4 regions of the Brevibacterium limosum genome follow, and region 3 is predicted to be linked to each of the others. Evidence: riboswitches for the same ligand, from Rfam matches in the RefSeq annotation. Region 3 holds a riboswitch; each other region holds the start of a gene.
What was found. Region 3 has a riboswitch for thiamine pyrophosphate ahead of GUY37_RS04885 (hydroxyethylthiazole kinase). Riboswitches for the same ligand answer to the same signal wherever they lie in the genome.
Positions count from the first base shown of each region.

Region 1 (5,335 bases), 2.0 Mb from region 3:
CGTCCTACCGGGAACACCGGTTTCGGGTGTGTACTGGTAGAGCCACATTTGAGCTTTTGGAGGTCCCGACATGCTCAAGACTACCTTCATCGGATTAGACGTTCACGCGAAAACCGTGACCGCGGCAGCACTGAACGCTGACACCGGCGAAATCGACCAGGCAACGATGCCAGCCGATAACCCCACGGTGATCTCGTGGATCAAGGCCCACGGCGACGACACCGCGGTCACGTATGAAGCCGGCCCAACGGGATACGGACTCGCCCGCGACCTCACAGATCAGGGAATCACCTGCACGGTCGCGGCACCGTCGAAACTGCTGCGGGCCCCGGGAGACCGCGTCAAGACCGATCAGCGTGATGCCCTGGGGTTGGCGAGGATGCTGTCGTTGGGTGAGATCACCGCGGTCCGCGTCCCGCCGATCGGTCAGGAAGGACTCCGGGATGTCTCCCGGGCCAGGCAACGCGCTGTGCTCGATCTGACGCATGCCCGGCAGCGGATCAACGCGATGATCCTCCGTCACGCGTTGCGGTATCCCAAGGACACGAAGTGGACTCAGGTTCATCACGACTGGTTGGCTCGACAACGACTCGAGCCAGCCGCATCGCAGCAAGCGTTGTCTGCGGAGCTCGAGACCGAGACTTTGCTGATGGCCCATGTCAGACGTCTCGATGCGACGATTGCCGATCTGGTCGCCGAAGCCGAGGAAACACCGATCATCGATGCTCTGATGTGTTTTCGAGGAATCTCAATCACGACTGGGTTCGGGCTGGCGGTCGAGATCGGCGACTGGACGCGATTCACCGGGGCCACGATCGGGTCGTATCTGGGTCTGACCCCGTCGGAGCACTCGAGTGGGCAGTCGCGGTCGCAGGGAGCGATCACGAAGGCCGGGAACACGTATGCGAGGAAGCTGCTCATCGAGGCCGCGTGGTCACACGCCCGCCCGTACTCGCGACCCGGGGCGCGCCTGTTGCGACAGTTCGACAAAGTCGATGCTGCGACCCGAGTTCGTGCGATCGAGGGCAATCAACGATTGCACCGGGTATGGGCGAACTTCGATGCTCGGAAGAAGCGTCGGGTCAAGGCGAACACCGCAGTTGCCCGAGAGCTTGCAGGGTGGTGCTGGTCGGTGGCCGCACCCTTACAGATGAACGTGACTGGCCCCGAGGGGCAGGAGGCCCAGATGGGGTAAGTTCACGATGATCGTGCCCCGCGGCAGGGGCGACGGTTCGAGGCAGCATCAGGAGCTGATCCGAGTTTGACCTATGGGCAACCCCGCCAGAAGGTGCGGTGACGCTCGATTCTAGACAACGGGATGCTCCGGTTCGAATAATCGTCATGGGGTAACCAACCCCCGAATATCAGGCTGACAATGCTTGTCGACAACGACGCGTCTGAACCTCGCCCCTGACCGCGGTGGCACTCTTACCATCCTGGACGCCAGCGGAAACCGATCCGGGAAAACATTATTCTGCCCCTTGACAAGTAAATCCACATATCAGGTCAGCGGGCTGGGCAGCTGCGGTGTGCAGGCCCGGGCGGCTCAGTTTTCGTACACGTTGTCGAAGAAGGCGCATTCGAGGTCGACGGCCTGGTGCCAGGTGCGACCCAGGGTCTCGGCGTCTGAGCCCTGGTCGTCGTCTGTCGGGAACACGCGTTCGAGTTCGTCGACGAGGAACTGCACCCACCCGTGGAAGGTGTCGCCTCGGTGGAGGTCGATCCATCCTCGGTGCACCTGGCGCGGCGGTCTTGACTCTTGGGATTCGGCCCAGTCGAGGTAGAGCCATTCGGCGACGACGAGGACGATCAGCAGCTGCGGGTACGACGCCGAGGCGACGGACTCGTCCATGAGATCCCGGAACCCCGCCGTGGGCGCCGTGAGCTCAGGGTCGAGATACTCATCGGGACGCACTCCCAGCTGGGCGAAGGAATCGACGAAGTACGTGTCCTCATCGGCGGCGAGCATCCCCAGCTGCCGGGCGAACCGCAGCTTCGCATCGAGCTCATCGACATGGGCGACGCAGGCACCGAGCATGGACAGGAACGACTCGAAGAACTGATAGTCCTGCACCAGATAGTCACGCATGACCGCGTCGTCGACGGTGCCGGCGAAGAGTTCGCGGACGAATCGGTGGTCGATGGCCTCCGCCCATTGTCTGCTCGTCGACCTCATCAGTGCCGACACCGCTCCGTCGGCGGCCACGGTGATCGTCGTGTTGATGTCTGTGGTGGTCATTGCTCTTCCACTCCCTCCGCCGGTGCTCACCGGATCAGGTTCAAAGGGTCTGCGTGTGCACTCTCAGCGCCGGCTCCTTCGGCGCTCCCCTGCAGCCCCTCGACCCAATCACTCTGACAAGAACTGTTGTCAGATCGAACGAGTCAGGGCCGACCGGTCAAGGTCGGCCGGTCGAGGTCGCGGTTGTCGAGCACCCACGTCGCCTGCTCCCGCGGGGTCGCCTCGGCGAAGTAGAGGCGCTGGCCGCCGACATATCGGTGATTCGACTCATCCTCGGGGTCGGCATCGAAGCGTCCGGGAAACCGCTCATTGCCGCGAGGAACCGAGACCTCGAACGGCACATCGACCCACACGCTCGCATCCCAGAGACTGCGCAGCTCGGGACGGTGGAGGAAGATCCCTTCGACGAGGAGGACACAGTCGCTGGGCAGGATCCGAGGTTCCGGCTCGATCGGCCGGTCCGCGTCGACGTCCCACACCGCAGCAACGATCGCTTCACCCCTGCGAAAGGGTTCGACGACCGACTCGACGAATGCGCTGTAGTCGTAGGAATCCCGGTAAAAGGTCTCCGGCCCCTTGCCGCGGGCGCAGCGAACCGCCCGCGCGTGGTGGAACCCGTCGATGCCAGCTGTGGCGACCGGACGAACCGCCGCAGTGCCGGTACCTCCCGAACCCTCTTCCGCGAGACCGACGAGTTCCCGGGCGATCGTCGACTTCCCGGCCCCGTCGACCCCGTCGAGAGCCACAAGAGCACGCCGCCCGGGCCCGACAGCGCGCAGCCCAGTCAGCAGATCCGTGAGTACCCGGATGCGGGTGCTCACCGGGGTGCGGACCCGGCGAGCGACGCGGACGGTGGGGCCACCTCGGCGAGGGTGTCGGCGATGAAATCGGCGATCCGGTCGGCGGCCGGCCGCCGACCTGCCAGCTGTTCGGCCGTTTCGACGGTCGGGTTGTAGTTCGTGTTCGTGTTGATGTCGTAGACGACCTGGCGACCGTCGAGAGTTTCGATGAACTCGATGCCGGCGATCGCGACACCGAGATCGACCAGCAGCGTCTCGAGGTGAGCGATCAGCGGTGTCTCGGCGGTGATGTCGTCCCGGCGGGAGAACCGGCTGACCGGAGTGGCAGCGGAACCGATCGATGCGTCGGCCCGGGGGATCTCGCAGGCATCGGCCGGGCACAGTTCGAAGGAACCGCCGGAGACGTCGACGCGCACCGCATAGTGGAAACGGCCGCCGATGAACTCGGCGCGGGTGATGAATGGCAGCGCTGGCTGCACATACTCTTGGATGAGGGTGATGCCGTCGATCGGTGCATTCGCTCCGCAGGGTGCGAAATCTGCAGCCGCGTCGGAAAGCTCCGAATGGGAGTCGAAGCGGCGGACACCGAGTCCCTTCCCGCCCTGATTGTGCTTCGTGATGAACGGGGGAGCGAAGGTCCCCGCGGCCTCGACGAGCGCCTGCGGTCCGAATGCGGCCGCGGTGCGCGGCACGTCGAAGCCGCGGCCGGCCAGCTCGCGATGCTGACGGATCTTGCTCACCTCGAGCTCGTAGACGTCGCGACCGTTGAGGACCCGGCGCCCAGCGGCGGCGAGCCAGTCGAGAACCGCGCGTCCGTACTCCTTCACATGCCGATCGGTTCGAGTGTGCGCCGACGCCGACAGCCGTGACCAGAACAGCCCCTGTGGAGGTTCGGCGGCAAGATCGATCGTGGTCTCGGGCAACAGCCACTCGATATGAGGGACGCCGAGGCGATCGAGCGCCTCGGTGAATGGGGCGATCCATTCCGGATTGTCGTGGATGATGTACACCGCCGGAGTGTCGCCGACAGGCAGAGTGTGAGAACTCATCGCGCACCTTCGCTTGGGGTGCCGGCGCGATCGCTCGCCCGGCGGATCTGCTCAACAATCCTACGCCACGTCATCGTTTCGCGAACAGGGTCCCTGGCGCGATTGCCGTTGCCTCTCGAGCAGATCGTCCACTGCTCGGGCCCGCCGCCGCCGGGGCCCTCGACATGTCCGTGCCGCGGCGTAGACTCGGGGCATGGCTATAGCAAAGCAGCCCGTTGTCGTGCTCGATGCTCCCGACGCCGCCGAGCTCGCGGAGTTCTACGGAAAGCTTCTCGACTGGACGGTCGCGGTCGACGAGGACGGCACCTGGGCGGCAGTCACCTCCGATTCCTGGCCGCCGATCTGCATCCAGCAGGTCGAGGACTATCACGCGCCCAGCTGGCCCGGGCAGGCTCACCCCCAGCAGATGCACCTCGATGTCATCGTCGACGACCTCGATGTCGCGGAGAAGTCCGTGCTTGAGATCGGTGCGGGCAAAGCCCCCGAGCAGCCGGGCGAGACGTTCCGCGTCTTCCTCGACCCGGCCGGTCACCCGTTCTGCCTGTGCAGGTCCTGACACCCGAGGAGCCCACCGGCGCCTGAAGCAGAATTCGTGCCTCAGGTGGGTCCGGCTCTGCTGCTGAGCTCCTCGGCGAGATCCTCCGCCTCCTCCCGTGACGCCGCAGACGGGGTCGATCCCCACAGCGGGCGGCGGTTGCTCTCCGGCACGAAGTGGATGGCGACGAGTCCGATGACGCCGGCCGCCATGAGGTAGACCGCCGGCCACATGAGGAATCCGGTTGCGTTGATGAGTGAGGTCATCACCACCGAGGTCGTGCCGCCGAACAGCGAGATCGAAAGATTGAACGCGATCGCCAGGGCTCCGGCGCGCACCATCGTCGGGAACAGCGACGGCAGGGTCGAGGGCATCGTCGCACTGAAGCAGATGAGACTGAGTCCCATGATGAGCAGGCCGAGGAAGACGACGATGTCGCTGTGCCCGCGGACGAGCCAGAGAGACGGGAACGACAGGACGATGAGTGAGATGGCGCCGGATCGCACGACGGCCTTGCGACCGACCCTGTCCGAGACCTTGCCGATGACCGGAATGACGGCCAGGCAGCAGGCCATGACGATGATCTGCAGGATCTGCGAGGTCAGCTCGGAGACGCCGCCGCTGCCTTGGATGTCCTCAACCATCGGGAAATAGAGCGGGATGAACGACGTGAGCATGTAGTTCGTGACGTTCCAGGCCAACACGAGACCGC
Region 1 is NZ_CP050154.1:3,348,945-3,354,279, reverse strand. Features, by position in the region: gene GUY37_RS15195 (IS110 family RNA-guided transposase) at 71-1,195, shown strand; gene GUY37_RS15190 (TenA family protein) at 1,547-2,239, opposite strand; TPP riboswitch at 2,234-2,340, opposite strand; gene GUY37_RS15185 (nucleoside/nucleotide kinase family protein) at 2,383-3,060, opposite strand; gene GUY37_RS15180 (ATP-grasp domain-containing protein) at 3,057-4,088, opposite strand; gene GUY37_RS15175 (VOC family protein) at 4,282-4,644, shown strand; gene GUY37_RS15170 (MFS transporter) at 4,686-5,335, opposite strand, start outside.
Region 1: linked by a shared signal. The riboswitch ahead of GUY37_RS15190 (TenA family protein) and the one ahead of GUY37_RS04885 (hydroxyethylthiazole kinase) in region 3 are both predicted to bind thiamine pyrophosphate.

Region 2 (5,335 bases), 1.9 Mb from region 3:
CTCGCCGCACACGTTTTTCTACATAGCGTAGAACTCTGTTGGTAGACTGAAAGCGACGCAGACGATACCGCCAGTCGGGGCCGTCGTCGGCGTCTGGGTTGGACAGGCCCCGATCGAGAGGTGCGAGATGTCTGCTCAATCCAGTTCGTCCGAATCCGGCCTGAACCTCGAACTCGGCGTCCTCGTCGGCTTCGACGGCTCCGAACTCGCCGCCCGGGCTGTCCGTTACGGCGCCGTCGAGGCCGAACGCCGCAGAACCGTTCTCACCGTCGTCACCGCCTATGAGCTGCCGACGATGATCTATCCGAATATGGCCTCCATCCCCAGCGAACCCGAGGATGACAAGGCGAAGAGGGAAGCAGAGAAGACACTCGCCGAGGCGGTCGAACTCCTGGGCGACTACTCCGGTGAGACGTCCTTCCGCACAGCACCCGGCAATTCCGCCGGTGCGCTCGTCACGCTCAGCGCCGACGCCGAGGTCGTCATCGTCGGTGCCCGCGGGCGCGGCGGCTTCATGGGCCGCGTCCTCGGATCCGTATCCACGGCTCTGCCGGCCCATGCGAACTGCCCGACGATCGTCGTCCCCGAACGGTCGACCTCGGAATCCGCAGACAAGGCTCCGGTGGTCGTCGCCGTCGACGGTTCGGACACCGGTCGGGTCGCCATGTTCACGGCTGCCGCCGAGGCCGCTGTGCGCGGGGCGGAACTCGAACTCGTCGCAGTGCTGCCGGCCGGCGAGGAATGGCTCTACTGGTACCCCGACCTGGAACTCAGCTCCGAGGTCACCACACGTCGGCAGAAGCAGCTGACCGAAGGGCTGGAGAAGGAGGCCGGAACGCTGTCCGAGCAGTTCCCGGATCTGACGGTGACCACCTCGGTGCCGGTCGGCGACCCCACCGAGACGCTGGTCGAGATCACCTCACGCGCACAGCTGACTGTGATGGGCACTCGCGGGCGCGGACGGATCCGCAGCGCTCTGCTGGGATCCGTCTCACGCGGCGTCCTCAACCACGCCGAGGGCCCGGTCATGGTGGTCTGATCAGCAGCGTCCGGTCGTTCGAGACCCGTCGACGAGCAGGGGCACGGGAAGTGAACCGGTCGCGGCCGCCGCCGCGCTCCTCTGTTGTACAGTGGTGGCTACGACAGGGGAGCGCCGTCAGGGGCGCTGAGAGTGCAGAAGAAGCTGCAGACCCTCGAACCTGATGCGGTTAGCACCGCCGAAGGAAGTCGAGACTCTTCACCCCTCCTTGATCAGAGGAGGCGAAATGCCGAATACCACCACACCGAAAACCGTCCCCACCGCTCGCGCCTTCACCGCGGCGCCGAAATCCAAGCAGTGGCGGGTGGTCGACTATGTCACCACCGCTGTGCTCGGCATCGCCGTCGGGCTCGTGTTCTGGGTGTTGGCCCTGAGCTGGAAGGTCTTCGAGCTCGCGTTCCAGGCTTTCCCACCCTCGATCGGCCTCATCGCCGGCCTCTGGGTGCTGGCCGGTCCGCTGGCCGGTGCGATCATCCGCAAACCCGGTGCCGCACTCCTGTGCGAACTCATCGCCGCCATCGTCGAGGCCGTCCTCGGTTCGCACTTCGGAGCGACCGTGCTGCTCTCGGGACTGCTGCAGGGCCTCGGCGCCGAACTCGTCTTCGCCGCCTTCGGCTACAGACGCTTCACCCTGTGGGTGACTGCGACGTCGGGAATGGTCGCGGCCGCGTTCATGGCCGTGAGCGAGAACATCATGTACAACGCCGAATGGCTGTTCGGCTTCCAGGCGATCTACGCCGTGTGCGCGATCGTCTCCGGTCTCGTCATCTCCGGAATCGGCGCATGGTTCGCCTACCGGGCGATCGCGGCCACCGGGGCGCTGAGCTCCTTCGCCTCCGGACGTCTGCGCTGATGGCGCTGCCGATCACCGCCGCAGGCTTCTCATGGACGCACACCGACCGTGACGAGCCGGCGATCGGACCGCTCGATCTTCAGATCGCCGCCGGTGAGAAGGTGCTGCTGCTCGGTGCCTCCGGGGTCGGGAAATCGACGTTCCTCCATGCTGTCGCCGGTGTCCTGCCCGAGGAGTCCGGTGAGGCCACGGGTGAGCTCCTCGTCGGCGGCGAGGCACCGGATCCTCGCCGAGGCAGCACCGGGCTGGTCCTCCAAGATCCCGATTCGCAGGTGATCTTCTCCCGCATCGGCGACGATGTGGCGTTCGGAATGGAGAACCTCGGGCTCCCGGCGACGGTCATCGAGGCCCGGGTCCCCAGATCTCTGCGTGCCTTGGGACTCGATCTGCCCCTGGAGCATCCGAGTGCTGCGCTGTCCGGTGGGCAGAAGCAGCGGCTGGCACTGGCCGGCATCCATGCGATGGCCCCGGACGTCATCGTCCTCGACGAACCCACCGCCAATATCGATCCCGCCTCGGCGGCCGAGGTCCGCGATGCCGTGCTCACCGTGCAAGCCGAGTCCGCGGCGACCATGCTCGTCGTCGAACACCGGGTGGAGCTGTGGATCGACCACGTCGACCGGGTCATCGTGCTCGGCCGCGAAGACATCGTCGCCCAAGGCCCTCCGGAGCAGATCTTCACCGATCCGGAGCTCGCCGACACCCTCATCGGCTGCGGCATCTGGATGCCGCAGGACTCCCCCGCCCCTCGCCGAGGCGGCCGTTCGGTGTCCCCGTCCCCGCGATCGGCGACACCTCGGGCGGGGCCCCCGTCAGGCAGTGACGGCGAACCCGAGAGGATCTCCGGCCGCCTCGGCGAGGTTCTGCTGCGCGCCGATCAGCTCAGTGTTGCTCGTCCGCGCATGCGCACCCCGGCGGCGGCCGATCTGGATCTGAGTCTGCGGTCCGGTCAGGCGCTCGGGATCGTCGGAGCCAACGGGGCCGGCAAGTCGACCACGGCCTTGACCTTGGCGGGGCTGCTGCCCGAATTCTCCGGGCAGGTCCTCGCCGAGGCGGCGCTGCGGGAAGGTGCCAAGCGGGCTCGCCCGTTCGCCTGGCCGTCGAAGCTGTTGGCGGCGCGCATCGGCATGGTCTTCCAGGAACCGGCTCACCAGTTCCTCACCTCGAGTGTGGCTGCCGAACTCGAGCTGGGCCCGCGGCTGGCCGGGTGGTCTGCCGCCGAGTCGCAGGCGAGGGTGGCCGATCTGCTTGAGGGTCTCGGTCTCACCGAGCTGGCACGCGCGCATCCGCAGAGTCTGTCCGGTGGTGAGAAGCGTCGCCTGTCGGTGGCGGCGATGCTGGCTCCCCGGCCACGGGTGCTCGTCGTCGATGAGCCGACCTTCGGTCAGGATGCCCTGACCTGGGTGGGGCTGGTGGAGATGTTCCTCGATGCCTTGGACCACGGATCCGCAGTGGTCGCGGTCAGCCATGATCATGCGTTCCTTGAGGCCATCGGCGCCGATCTCCTCGAACTCGGTGACCGCAGCAGTGCAGAACGAGGCGCCGTCTGCGAGCCGGATTCGCGTCTCAGGGCGGGTGTTCGCGGTGAGTGAGAGTCGCGATCAGCACGTTCGCCCCTCCCCCGAGGTTGCCTTTGAGGATCCGGGCCGGCTCATCCCCACGGTGCGCTCCACCGCTTTGGCTCGGTGCAATCCGCTGACGAAGACCGGTGTCGCGCTCATCCTCATGGTGGCAGCGCTGCTGAGCATCGATCTGGTCTCTGCCGGGGTGGTGCTGCTCGCAACAGTGCTGGCGCTGCCGGCGACGGGGCTCGATCTGGTCGCCGCGGCCAAGCGGCTGTGGTTCCTCCCGGCGGGTGCTCTGCTCGCCGCCTGGGGCACGGCTCTGTTGGCGGAGAAGACCGGAGACGTGGTCGTCGACTTCGGACCCGTTCTGTTCACCACGGGTTCGTTGGCCGCGGCCGCGGCGATCTTCGTCCGTGCACTGGCCCTGGCGATTCCGCTCATCGTGCTCGCGTCGACGATCGATCCGCGCGATCTGTCCGATGCGCTCATTCAGCATCTGCGTCTGCCCGAGGTCGTCGTGGTCTCCGTCCTGGCGGCGTCCCGTCTGCTCGGACTGCTCGTCAGTGAGTGGCAGGTGCTGGCGATGGCCAGGCGGGCCCGAGGCGTCGCCCGCGGTTCGCTGCTGCGGCGCACGAGCAGCCTCTTCAGCGGGGTGTTCGTTCTGCTCGTCGTCTCGATTCGCCGGGCAACGACCTTGGCGATGGCGATGGAGGGCCGGGCATTCGGCCGACCGGGGCGCACCTGGCGCAGACAGTCCACCTTCGCGGCTCGAGACTACGCGGCGCTGCTCATCAGCCTGGCTGTCTGTGGGATCGCGGTCGGTGCTGCTCACCTGCTCGGAGTATGGAACCCGATCATCGGCTGAGACGAAGGCGCATCGTCGGAGCGGCTGCGCTTCCGAACAGTCAGAGCTGTTTGAGGAAGTCCTTGCCGAAGCCCCGCCATTCCTCAAGGGCTTCGGGACTGGGCAGCTTTGACACGGTGAGGACGAAGAGGGTCTTGCCCTCGGATTTCGTCTCGGCGGCGGCTTCGACCTTGATGCCGCCGTCGAGGTCGGCCCGCCAGAAGGAGCGCTTCGCCGTCTCCGAGGTGCGGGGTTCACCGTCGAGGGCCACCTCGTTGAGGGTGGACTCGATCAGGGAGGCGAACTTAACGATGAGTTCGGAACGGTCGCCGGGGATCGTGCGGGACACGGCGACGTCGAAGGTGCCATCGGCACGCTGACCGGGCACGCGACGACCGATCTCCTGCTCATAGGCCACGACTGCGCCCTGGACCCACCAGCCGTGGCTGTCGACTCTGCCCTCGAACTGGGGGTAGAGAGCGTCGGCGAGCTCTTTGTGGCTCGCCGACGCGCCCCCGGCCGCTTCGAGGCGAGCGCAGGTGTCTTCCCACTTCTCGCCGAGGGCCTTTTCGATTGCCGGAATGTTCATCCCCTTGGTCGCCATGGCAGGAGTCTAGTCGCTCACTCGACCGGGGATGAAGGTGCGGCGGGCGATCAGTCGATCTTGAGTTCGCCCATCTCGTCCCAGCCTTCGCCGTCGATCTTGCGGGAGATGATCTTCGGGGTCGAGACCAGATGCGGGCGCATCGCTTCGAGACCGGCGGCGAAATGATCGCTGGTCACGTGCGGTTCGGCTCCTTCGTCGGTGAACGCTTCGACGAGGACGAACTCGTTCGGGTTCTCCAGGCTCTTCGACCATTCGAAGAAGAGATTGCCGGGTTCGGCGCGGGTCGCCTCGGTGAAGGCCCGAACGGCCTCGGGGAACTTCTCGACGCTTTCGGGTTTCACGTCATACTTCACGACGATGAAGATCATGGTGGTCTCTCCTTCAGCTGATCAGTTATGCGGGTCGTTCCCAGCTTAGTTCGGACGCA
Region 2 is NZ_CP050154.1:3,034,628-3,039,962, forward strand. Features, by position in the region: gene GUY37_RS13765 (universal stress protein) at 128-1,039, shown strand; TPP riboswitch at 1,135-1,243, shown strand; gene GUY37_RS13770 (ECF transporter S component) at 1,266-1,892, shown strand; gene GUY37_RS13775 (ABC transporter ATP-binding protein) at 1,892-3,484, shown strand; gene GUY37_RS13780 (energy-coupling factor transporter transmembrane component T family protein) at 3,477-4,322, shown strand; gene GUY37_RS13785 (hypothetical protein) at 4,363-4,905, opposite strand; gene GUY37_RS13790 (putative quinol monooxygenase) at 4,956-5,276, opposite strand.
Region 2: linked by a shared signal. The riboswitch ahead of GUY37_RS13770 (ECF transporter S component) and the one ahead of GUY37_RS04885 (hydroxyethylthiazole kinase) in region 3 are both predicted to bind thiamine pyrophosphate.

Region 3 (5,335 bases):
CGCCGATCGTGTCCACGTGTTGCGGCTGGGCAAGGACGTCGGCGACTTCGCCGGTGATGAGCGCACCGATGTGCTCGTGGCCGCGATCACCGGAGCCAGTGACAATGTCGTGACCCAAAGGGCGACACGAAGGGGAGAGCGCCGATGACCCGGAATTCCTTCATCACGGACGAGAGAATCTCTCATGAGGGTTTCTTGGCCACCTTCATCCGTCGTGTGCGAGAGGGCCAGCTCGGCTCGTTGCCGGTGATCCTCGCGCTCGTCGTCATCGTCATCGTGTTCCAATCGGCAAACAGCAAATTCATCTCACCGGCAAACCTCGTCAATCTATCGACAACGGTTGCCTACATCGCGATCCTCGCTCTGGGCATCAACCTCATCCTGCTCCTCGGCGAGATCGATCTGTCCTTGGCGCAGTTGGGCGGATTGGCGGCCTCGCTTCTCGGTGTGCTCGTGGTCAGACAGGGCGTGCCGCCGGTGATGGCTTTGATCATCATGCTGCTGCTCGGTCTTGTCGTCGGCGCAATCCAGGGCTGGTTCTTCGCCGTAGTTGGAATACCGGCGTTCGTCGTGACCTTGGCCGGGTTGCTTGCCTACACCGGCCTGACGCTGACAACGTTGGGCACGCAGAAGAACCTGTCGATGGCGGATACTTTCGCCTTCGAATTCTCGAGCTTCTACTTCCCGGCTGTCTGGGCGTATGCGTTCGGCGCGATCGCGGTCGTCGGCTTCGGTGCGGGCATCGTCTATTCGAAGACGCGACGACATAACGAAGGACTCGACGCGCCCAGCTGGACCTCGGTGATCGTGCGGATCGCAGTGCTGACGATCATCGTGTTCGGGTTCCTCATCCTCGTCAATCAGGACTTCGGCCTGGCGATGCCGTTCTTCCTCATGCTCGTCATCGCGATCGTCATTGACCTCGTTCTGCGCAAGACCCGCTACGGTCGTTCGATCTACGCCGTCGGCGGCAAGGTCGAGGCAGCCCGGCGCGCCGGCATCCGCGTGACGTGGGTGCGGATCAGCGTGTTCATGGCCGCCGGAGTGCTCGCCGCACTCTTCGGATTCATCAAGACAGGGGTGACGACGAACGCGGGATCGACCTTGGTGGGCACCCAGGATCTCCTCGATGCGATCGCGGCGGCCGTCATCGGCGGCACCTCGCTCTTCGGCGGTCGAGGTTCTGCCTGGGCCGCTGTTCTCGGTGCCCTGGTCGTCGGCGCGATCAAGAACGGGCTGTCCCTCATCGGCTTCAACTCCGATGCGCAGCAGATCATCACCGCGGTCGTTCTGCTCGCCGCCGTCGTCATCGACGCGCTCAGCCGTCGCGGCCAGAGGTACGTCGGGCGGGGGTAGTGCAGGAGGCGGGCGGTCTGCGGCTCAGCGCTCGGAGATCAGTTCGGCTTCGACGACTGGAGTGATCGGGTTGCCCACTCCTGTGGTGATGAGCTGGTGCAAGCTGTCGTGGGCATGGCGTGTCCACCCTCGCGCGCAGCCGTCATAGCAGGCCAGCGCCGGGGTCAGGCCCTCGTGGGTGAAGGACAGTCGAGTACCAGAGTCCGTGGGTTCGATCTCGAAACGCACGCTCGTCCCCGCCCACTCATCGACGTCGTCCGGCGAGGTTCCGAACTGATTGTCCAGGATTCTCCACACGACCCGTTCCGAGGGAACCAACTCGGTGACCTCGGCGCGGGTCGTGTGGATCTGCGGAACCGTATAGACGAACTCGCCGAGGCGGTCGGTCGCCCCGTCGATGCGCTGCGACCACCAGCCGCGCACATTCGTTACCGCATCGAAGACGGCTTGTGGTGATTGCGTCACCTCATAGTTGAAGGTGAAGTCCGATGATGGCTTGGTGTCGGGAGGATGAGTGGGTTTGGGAGTGGCGACCAACATCCTCACCAAACGGCTCGATGGCTTCGTCGAGGCCGGAGTCATGACTCGGCAACCAAGTCCTTCCGGAGTCGAGTATCTGCTCACCGATAAAGGGCATGACCTGAAAGGCGTACTCATCGCGTTCACCGACTGGGGCGATCGCTGGGAGGCGCCGAACGGGAGGCCGATCATCTACCGGCACAATGACTGCGCAGGTGAAGTGCACAGCTCGACACGCTGTGACTCCTGTGGTCAGCAGCCTGACATCGTCACGGTCTCCAAGGGGCCGGGAATGCCCGACGAGAAATGGGCGCACCGGCGGAAGTAAGGCATCGCATCGGACTTCAAAACTGAGCTTGGGCTAGTTTCGTCTGACGGACGCGTGCTTGATCTTTTGTAGTTTTGCGAGATCTTCTGGGCTCATAGAACCAGCGCTCAGTCGATCCAGATAAGGTCTTTCGGCTTTGAAGACATCGAAGTTGTTCAGATCGCCCAGCGAACTCTGCCAGAGGCGAAGCTTAGATTCGTATGTAATGCGATGATGCATGTGACTGCCGAGGGCCTGAGGTATCCAGCCGTACTTTGATCCGCGTTCGAGTTGGTAGTCGATGGCACGACTGACGGATGCTGCTATCCAATCGGCAAACTGAATATTGGAGCTGAGTGCACTGTCGATGTGCATGGGCGGCTCAATAGCAGCATTCATTTCCCGAAATTCTTGGGCACGTGAGAATATGTGTGCGTAAATCGTGGCTGCTCTTTCGGCCCGCTGCTTCTCATTGATCTGGTCCATCAGCATCAGCAAGTTTTCGCCGCAGTTGTCAGCGTGACGACAGAGGCGGTTGACCGACTCTCGCATAGCTGAACCTTCGCGTTGCACATCGGAGAGCCGCACTTGCTTCCTGGTGCCGACTTCCTTCTGTTCGGCATAGTAGAAGACTTGTCCACTTAGTTCTGCGAGCCTGTTGATCAGCCCGCGAAAGACACGGATCTGTTCACTGTAGCTTCGCCAAGCGTCTGGGGTGAAGATATCTGATCCCTTGCGTTCCCAGCGGCCCGGGTTCTCTACGTCCCGAAGTTCGCTGGCAAAGACACGTCGCTTCTCTGAAGTGAAGATCTGTCCGAATCTCCGAGCCGAGCTTTCGGGAATGACGAAACCTGCGTAGCCGAAGACGGGATTGGTGTTGAATTTTGGGTGGTCCTTGGCGACGTAAGGGCCGGGTTCACCGATCTCATCGATATAGGCGAGCAACATGGCCAAACCCTACCCAGCGGCTCTGACATGAGACCCAACGCAGAAACCCACGTCAGAGACGTGGGTTTGCGACTTGGCGCTCTAGGAGGTGATCTCCTCGCTACCACCTCAATGTTCTCACAGCGCAGATTTCCCCGCAATAGCTGTGGCGTGGGGGAGCAGCGGCAACCGTGATGGAAGAGCGTATTCGGTGCTCATCATCCGTTGTTGTACTTTCGACATCGGAGGAGTCGCCGTGCCTCGGTCGGACTGATACAGTCGGAGCCAATGACATGGGGTGCCTCATGAGGATCCGTTCGCACCAAGATGATGCGCACGGAGGACACCGAGGCTGAGAGAACACCCATCGAACCTGATCTGGGCCATACTAGCGAAGGGATCGTCATGGTTGACTTCGACCTGCGTTCTGCGAATGCGCGACTGCGCGCAAGCAATCCACTCATCCAATGCATCACGAACACCGTCGTGCAGCAGTTCAGCGCCAATGTGCTCCTGGCCGTCGGCGCGTCCCCGGCGATGCTCGATCACGAGGCCGATGCCGGGCAGTTCGCCGGGATCGCCAGCGGAGTCCTCGTCAACTTCGGAACCGCATCGAACCACCAGCTGCTCGCCGCCGATGCCGCCATCGGCGTCGCGAACGCCGCCGGCAAGCCCTGGGCTCTCGATCCCGTCAGCGTCGGTGCCGTCGACTTCCGCACCTCCCGCATCCGTCGCGCCGCCGCCGATCACCCCACCGCCATCCGCGCCAACGCCTCCGAGATCGCAGCGCTCGCCGGAGTCGGCCTCGGCGGACGCGGAGTCGACTCCACCGATGAAGTCGATGCCGTCCTTCCCGCCGCCGCGAAGCTGGCCCGAGACACAGGCGCGATCGTCGCCGTCTCCGGACCCACCGACGCCGTCGTCTCCCACGTCGACGGCATCGACCATGTCGCCCGCATCTCAGGCGGCCACGAGTTCATGCCGCTGGTCATCGGCACCGGCTGCTCGCTCGGCGCCGTCACCGTCGCCTACCTGGCCGCAGCGCGCAGCGGCCTGGCCGATCCCGGCGCCGACGCCTCAGCCGTGGACTCGGCGGAAGAGTCCGCGAACGGTGGGTCCGCCTCGGCGAGGTTCGAAGCCGTGGTCGCCGCCCACGCCCACTTCGCGGTCGCCGGTGAAATCGCCGCCGACGGAGCGAAGGGTCCGGGCAGCTACTCCGTGAACTTCCTCGACGCGCTCCACGCCGTCGACGGCGACCGGCTCGCACAGGCCAGGGTCAGCCTCGACACGCTCGTCGCCAGCGAAGGCACCCAGGCATGACCGCCGGATCCGCGCACACCGCTGACAGCGCGCACCAGACCGACTCCCACGACCGCTTCGCCAGAATCGACACGCGCCTCTACCTGGTCACCGACTCCGCCCAGTGCGAGGCGGCCGGCCGCACCGTCGCCGAGACCGTGCAGGCCGCCGTCGCCGGGGGAGTGGGCATCGTCCAGGTCCGCGACAAGGACATCGACGACGGGGACTTCTACTCGCTCACCCGCCAGGTCATCGCCGCCGTCGACGCCGCCACTCGCGACACCGACCGCACGGTCCCCGTCGTCCTCAACGACCGCGTCGAAGTGGCCCGTCGCCTCATCGACGAAGGCGAGACCGTGCACATCCACGTCGGCCAAACTGATGCCACCGTCGCCGAGGTGCGCGCCACGTTGGGCGAGGCACCGCTGATCGGTCTCTCGGCCGCGAACAGCGAAGAATTCGCCGCCGCCCGCGACACCGACGTCGTCGACCTCGTCGGCATCGGCCCGGTCTATGACACCTCCACGAAAGCCAACGCACCGGACGGAATCGGACCGGACCGCCTCGGCGAATTGGTGGCAGAAGCCGGAATCCCCGCTGTTGCTATCGGCGGCATCAGCGCCGACCGAGCCCCTGACCTGCAGGGACGAGGGCTGCTCGGCATCTGTGTGGTCTCGGCGATCTGCATGGCCGACGATCCGAAGACCGCGGCGGAGGAACTGCTCGCCGCATACACCGGAGGCATCCAGTGATCACCCGGCCGCCGATCACCTTGTCCATCGCCGGCACCGACCCCTCCGGGGGTGCCGGAATCCACGCCGACCTCAAGACCTTCACTGCGCGTAAGACCATGGGCACGACCGTCATCACCGCCCTCGTCGCCCAGAACACCCACGGGGTGTCCCACGTCTACCCGATCGACGTCGA
Region 3 is NZ_CP050154.1:1,086,428-1,091,762, forward strand. Features, by position in the region: gene GUY37_RS04860 (ATP-binding cassette domain-containing protein) at 1-148, shown strand, start outside; gene GUY37_RS04865 (sugar ABC transporter permease) at 145-1,356, shown strand; gene GUY37_RS04870 (SRPBCC family protein) at 1,381-1,896, opposite strand; gene GUY37_RS04875 (winged helix-turn-helix transcriptional regulator) at 1,883-2,203, shown strand; gene GUY37_RS04880 (DUF3800 domain-containing protein) at 2,237-3,130, opposite strand; TPP riboswitch at 3,394-3,527, shown strand; gene GUY37_RS04885 (hydroxyethylthiazole kinase) at 3,515-4,429, shown strand; gene thiE (thiamine phosphate synthase) at 4,426-5,160, shown strand; gene thiD (bifunctional hydroxymethylpyrimidine kinase/phosphomethylpyrimidine kinase) at 5,157-5,335, shown strand, end outside.

Region 4 (5,335 bases), 1.4 Mb from region 3:
CCGGACTCATGCACGGTGCCGTGATGAGAGCCGGCGAACGGGGGCTCAGAACCATGCTGGCAGACCGGTCGGGCTCCTGACCTCACCGGTCTCTAGTCCGTTCGAGCTGACTGCAGTCGATCGGCGGCCGACCACGCATCGATGCCGCCGGCGAGCGAGCGCAGGCGGACGCCGTTCGGCACCGAACCGGACAGGATCCCGACGGCTTCGGCTGACCGAGCCCCGGACTTGCAGTGGATGACGATATCGACCGCCGACTCCGGACGCACGGCACTATCCCTGAGCGCCGCTGTGAGTGCCTCCCAGCCACCGTCTCGGATACCGTCCAGAGGCAGATGCACCGAACCGGGGATCGCCGCCAGTTCCCGTTCCCAGTCCTCCCGCACATCGACGACGACCACATCGGTTCGACAGGACCGAAATTCGGCGACGTCGATCTCGTCCACCGAGGAGCGGGTCGCCTCACCACCGTCCGGATCCGCGGCACAGGCGGCAGCCACCTCGGTGAGATCGGTGACCGCGGCACGGTCGGGATCGGGGGAGAACCGCAGTGTCGAATACTCCCCGGACAGCGCCTCATAGCGCAGCAGTCGACCGATGAAGGGTGCACCGATTCCGCAGATGAGCTTGATCGCCTCGGTCGCCATCGCCGACCCCACGGTTCCGCACAGTACCCCGAGCACACCTCCCTCGGCACAGTTGGGCACCGAATCGGGTTCCGGGATGTCCGGGAACAGGTCGCGCAGCATCGGTCCGTGACCGGGGACGAAGGTGCTCACCTGACCGGCGAACCGGAAGATCGTGCCCCATACCAAGGGGGTGCCGGTGAGTTCTGCGGCATCATTGGACAGGTACCTGGTCGCGAAGTTGTCCGCACCGTCGAGGACGACATCGTGGGCGGTGAAGAGGTCGAGCGCGTTCTCCGGGCTCACCCGGCCCACGATCGGGCGGACAGCGAGACCGGGATCGAGCCGTCTCAGTGCCGCGGCCGCGGATTCGGCCTTCGCCCGGCCCACATCGGCATCCCGGTGGATGATCTGGCGCTGCAGATTCGAGGCCTCCACCACATCATCGTCGATGATCGTGATCGACCCGATCCCGGCGGCCGCCAGATAGCCCAGCACCGGGGCCCCGAGCCCGCCCGCCCCGATGACCAGCACCGAGGCGGCCCGCAGACGTCGTTGACCCTCGAGTCCGAATCCCGGCAGACTCAGATGCCGGGAGTAGCGTTCCAGCTCCTCCCGGGACAGAGCCTCCACCGGGTCGACGAGCGGAGGCAGCGACACCTGGGCAGCGGGAGTCGTCGTGGACACGGCGGTCATTGTGCTGCGACCATTCCGTCGAACGGCGACGATGCCAATGCCAACGGTCGTTTCGGAATCCTCCCTGCCGCGCCCGCCAGGTGTCCGGCTTCCACGGCCAGGGCCATTGCCCGGGCCATGGCGTGAGCGTCGTGGGCGCGGGTGACGGCAGAGGCCAGGAGCACCGCGGTGCACCCGAGTTCCATCGCCAAGGCCGCATCCGAGGCGGTGCCGACACCGGCGTCGAGGATGATCGGCACCTGTGCACGGGAGACGATGGTTTCGATGTTGTGCGGGTTGAGGATGCCCAGTCCGCTGCCGATCGGCGCGCCGGCCGGCATCACCACAGCCACCCCGGCGTCCTCCAGGCGTTTGGCCAGAGCCGGATCGTCGTTCGTGTAGGCGAAGACCGTGAATCCGTCGAGGACGAGCTCCTCGGCGGCGGCGAAGAGCTCGATGGGATCCGGCAGCAGGGTGTCCTCATCGGCGATGACCTCGAGTTTCACCCAATTCGTCTCCAGTGCCTCTCGGGCCAGGCGGGCTGTGAGCACGGCGTCCCGGGCCGTGTAGCAGCCGGCTGTGTTCGGCAGGACCCGAATCCCCAAGCGCTGCAGCATGCTGAATACCGAGTCTCGGGACTCGGCGTCGAAACGGCGCATCGCCACCGTGGTCAGCTCGGTTCCCGAGGCCAGCAGGGCGTCTTCGAGAATGCTCAGGGAACTCGCCCCACCCGTGCCCATCACCAGGCGGGACGACAGCTCCACGTCATCGATCGTCCAGGTCATCTCAGCCTCCCTGCACTGCGGTGACGATGTCGACGGTGTGCCCGTCGGCCAGGGTGAAATCGGACCAGGCTCCGCGCCGAATGACGTCACCGTCGACGGCCAGAGCGATGCCCAGACGTCCGCCGTCGGCAGGTGTCCCATCGGGGTTCAGCTCCCGTCCGGTGACGTCGGCGATGAGGTCGAGCGCCGAGGTGGCGCTCGACAGCTCATGGTGTTCGCCGTTGAGGACGATGGTCGGTGCGTGATCGCGATCGGTCATGAAAAGCTCCTCGCTGAGTGAGTGGTGGTGTCTGCTGTGGTGAAGCGCTGTGGGCACACGGACTGGAGCGTCCCGTCAGGTGGCCAGTCGGAAGCGGCATCCACGGCGAGTTCGGCTCCGAGCCTGCCGCCGAGCGGGGCCAAGAGGATCCCGTGTCGGAAATACCCGGTGCTCACGACACAGCCGGAATCGATGCGCCCGATCATCGGCAGGTCATCGGGGGACCCGGGCCGGGCGCGGGTGGTGATGTCGGTGATCTCCGCATCGAGGATGCCGGGGACCAGTCGCTGCCCGTCAGCGAGCAGTCGGTGGATGGCTCCGGCAGGGGTGCCGGAGAGCCCGTCTTCACGGGAACTGGCGCCGAGCACGATCTCTCCGTCGGGACGAGGCACCAGGTAGACGGAGCGACCGTTGACCAGTCCGCGGATGACGCGCGTCAGCAGGGGAGCCACCTCGGCAGGGGCGCGCAGCCGCAGAACATCACCCCAAACCTCTCGGATCGGCAGTTCCGGTGAACCCGCGATCTCAGTCACGGCAATGCCTGCGCAGACGATCACCTGATCGGCCTCCATCCGGCGGCCATCGGCCAGTCGGACACCCACAGTCGCATCGCCGTCCTTGAGCAGCTCGGTCACCCGCTGCCGAACGAGCGACACCGCGTCAGCCGACAGGGCAGACAGCAGAGCGGCCGAGACCCGACGGGGGTCGATCGACCAATCACCGGGAATGTGCACGGCACCGGCCACGGCAGGCGCCAGCGACGGCTCGATCCGGCGAGCAGCGCTGCCGGTGACCAGCTCGGTTGCGAAACCGGACCGCGACTGCGCGTCGCGCAGCTCCCTCAGCGCCTGCAGATCGGCGCGGTCACCGGCGCACACCAGGGTTCCGGCATCCGTGAAGCCGAGATCGGCTCCGGCGGCGCTCGCCACCTCGGCGGCGAAATCCGGATACATCTTCGCCGAGGCCCGCATCAGCGGATACAGGGGACTCTGCCCCCACACCACCTCCGCGGCGGGAGCGAGCATCCCCGCGGCGGCATGGCTCGCCCCCTGGGCAGGGGCGGGGTCGATGATGGTGGCTTCGGCGCCGAGACGGCGCAGATACCAGGCCGTGGACAGGCCGATGATTCCGGCGCCGATGACGATGACCCTCACAGCTTCTCCCTCCGGCGGCATGATCCGCATCAGGTCTGACGGTCGGCTCTTACGCCCTCTCAGCCTCGTTGGGAGGCTCCCGCGAACTCCTCTACTCTATGACCATGACCACACAGATGCCACCGCGCACCGCAGCGCGACATTCGAAGAGAGCCTGGCGGGAGGCCCGACTGGCAGAGGCGAAGCTTTACCTGTGCACCGATGCCAGGACCGTTCAAGGCGACCTCGCCGAGTTCCTCGACGCCGCCTATTCCGGGGGAGTCGACATCATCCAACTGAGGGACAAGAGCCTCGAGGCCCGCGCCGAGATCACAGCACTGGAGATCCTCAAGGACGCCGCTGCCCGGCACGGCAAGCTCTTCTCCGTCAACGACCGTGCCGATGTCGCGCTCCTCACCGACGCCGATGTCTTCCACGTCGGGCAGGGCGACCTCACCAGTGCTCAAGCCAGAGCCGTGCTCGGCCCCGACGTCATCCTCGGCCGCTCCACACATACCCTCGGCCAGGCGCTCGTCGCCGAGGCCGACCCCGAGACCGACTATTTCTGTGTCGGCCCGGTATGGGAGACCCCGACGAAACCCGGCCGTACCTCCGTGGGGACGGAACTGCTGACCGCCACCGCCGCCGCCGCGGCGGCCACACCGTGGTTCGCCATCGGCGGGATCTCAGCGGCGGAGAGGTTGGATGCGATCCGGCAGGCGGGCGCGAACCGTGCCGTCGTCGTCCGTGCGATAACCTCGGCAGAGGATCCCGCGGCGGCCGCTCGGGAGCTCAAGGAGGATCTGAGATGACCGAAGCAGCTGACAGCGCAACCACGGCACCCGGTGGAGGTGCCGACCTGTCGATCCTCATCGCCGGGGCAGGTGCTACCGGCGGAGCGTTCGGCACCTACCTGCACGAGGCCGGTCGCAATGTCACGTTCCTGCTCAGGCAGGCTCGGGCGGAAGCCGTTCGCTCGGAAGGGCTGCGCTTCACGGCTCCCGATGATGACCGGACGAATCAGGTCGAGGTGGTCACCGCAGAGGAACTCAGTGCCGCACTGCAGACCTATGACCTCGTCCTCGTCGCGGTCAAAGCCGGCGGCCTCGACTCGGTCATCGAAGACATCGGACCGGCTGTGGGAAAGCAGACGACGATCGTCCCGTTCCTCAACGGCATGGCCCAGATCGAGAAGCTGCAGAACCGCTATCCCGGACAAGTTCTCGGCGGACTCGTCAAGATCGTCGGCACCATCAGAGACGGTGCCGTCGTTCAGCTCACCGATCTGGCCGTGATGACCATCGGCGGCATCGACGGCGCAGAAGCGTCGGCCCGGATCATCGAAGCACTCGACGTGCCCGGGTTCAGACTCCAGGTCATCGACGGAATCATCGACGGACTGTGGGAGAAGTGGATCTTCATCGCCGCAGCCGGAGTCGTCACCTGTCTGTTCCGTGCGCCGGTGGGAGCGATCATGGGCGCCGGTGGCAGGCCGCATGTGCATGCCATCGTCGATGAACTCGAAGCTGTGGCGGCAGCCGCCGGACATTCGGTGTCAGAGCAGTCCCACGCCATGACGCTGAAGATGCTCACCGAGGACGGGTCTGCCTTCACCTCATCCCTCTACCGGGACGTGACGGCCGGGCTGCCGAGCGAGACGGAGCACATCCTCGGCGATCTGGCGCGCACAGCAGACGAACTGGGAGTGGTGACTCCGCTGCTCGATCTCACACTTGTGCAGCTGCGGGCAGGTGCTGCCCAGCAGAAGCGGCCCTGACTTCGGCTGTGCCCGTGCGCAGCATCGCCAGATACGGCTCCTGCGGCTGGGCGTGTTCGGCATCGGCTGAACCATGGGCG
Region 4 is NZ_CP050154.1:2,478,188-2,483,522, reverse strand. Features, by position in the region: gene GUY37_RS11180 (SRPBCC family protein) at 1-80, shown strand, start outside; gene GUY37_RS11175 (ThiF family adenylyltransferase) at 93-1,322, opposite strand; gene GUY37_RS11170 (thiazole synthase) at 1,319-2,086, opposite strand; gene thiS (sulfur carrier protein ThiS) at 2,088-2,345, opposite strand; gene thiO (glycine oxidase ThiO) at 2,342-3,499, opposite strand; TPP riboswitch at 3,489-3,592, opposite strand; gene thiE (thiamine phosphate synthase) at 3,604-4,290, shown strand; gene GUY37_RS11150 (ketopantoate reductase family protein) at 4,287-5,255, shown strand; gene GUY37_RS11145 (histone deacetylase) at 5,206-5,335, opposite strand, start outside.
Region 4: linked by a shared signal. The riboswitch ahead of thiO (glycine oxidase ThiO) and the one ahead of GUY37_RS04885 (hydroxyethylthiazole kinase) in region 3 are both predicted to bind thiamine pyrophosphate.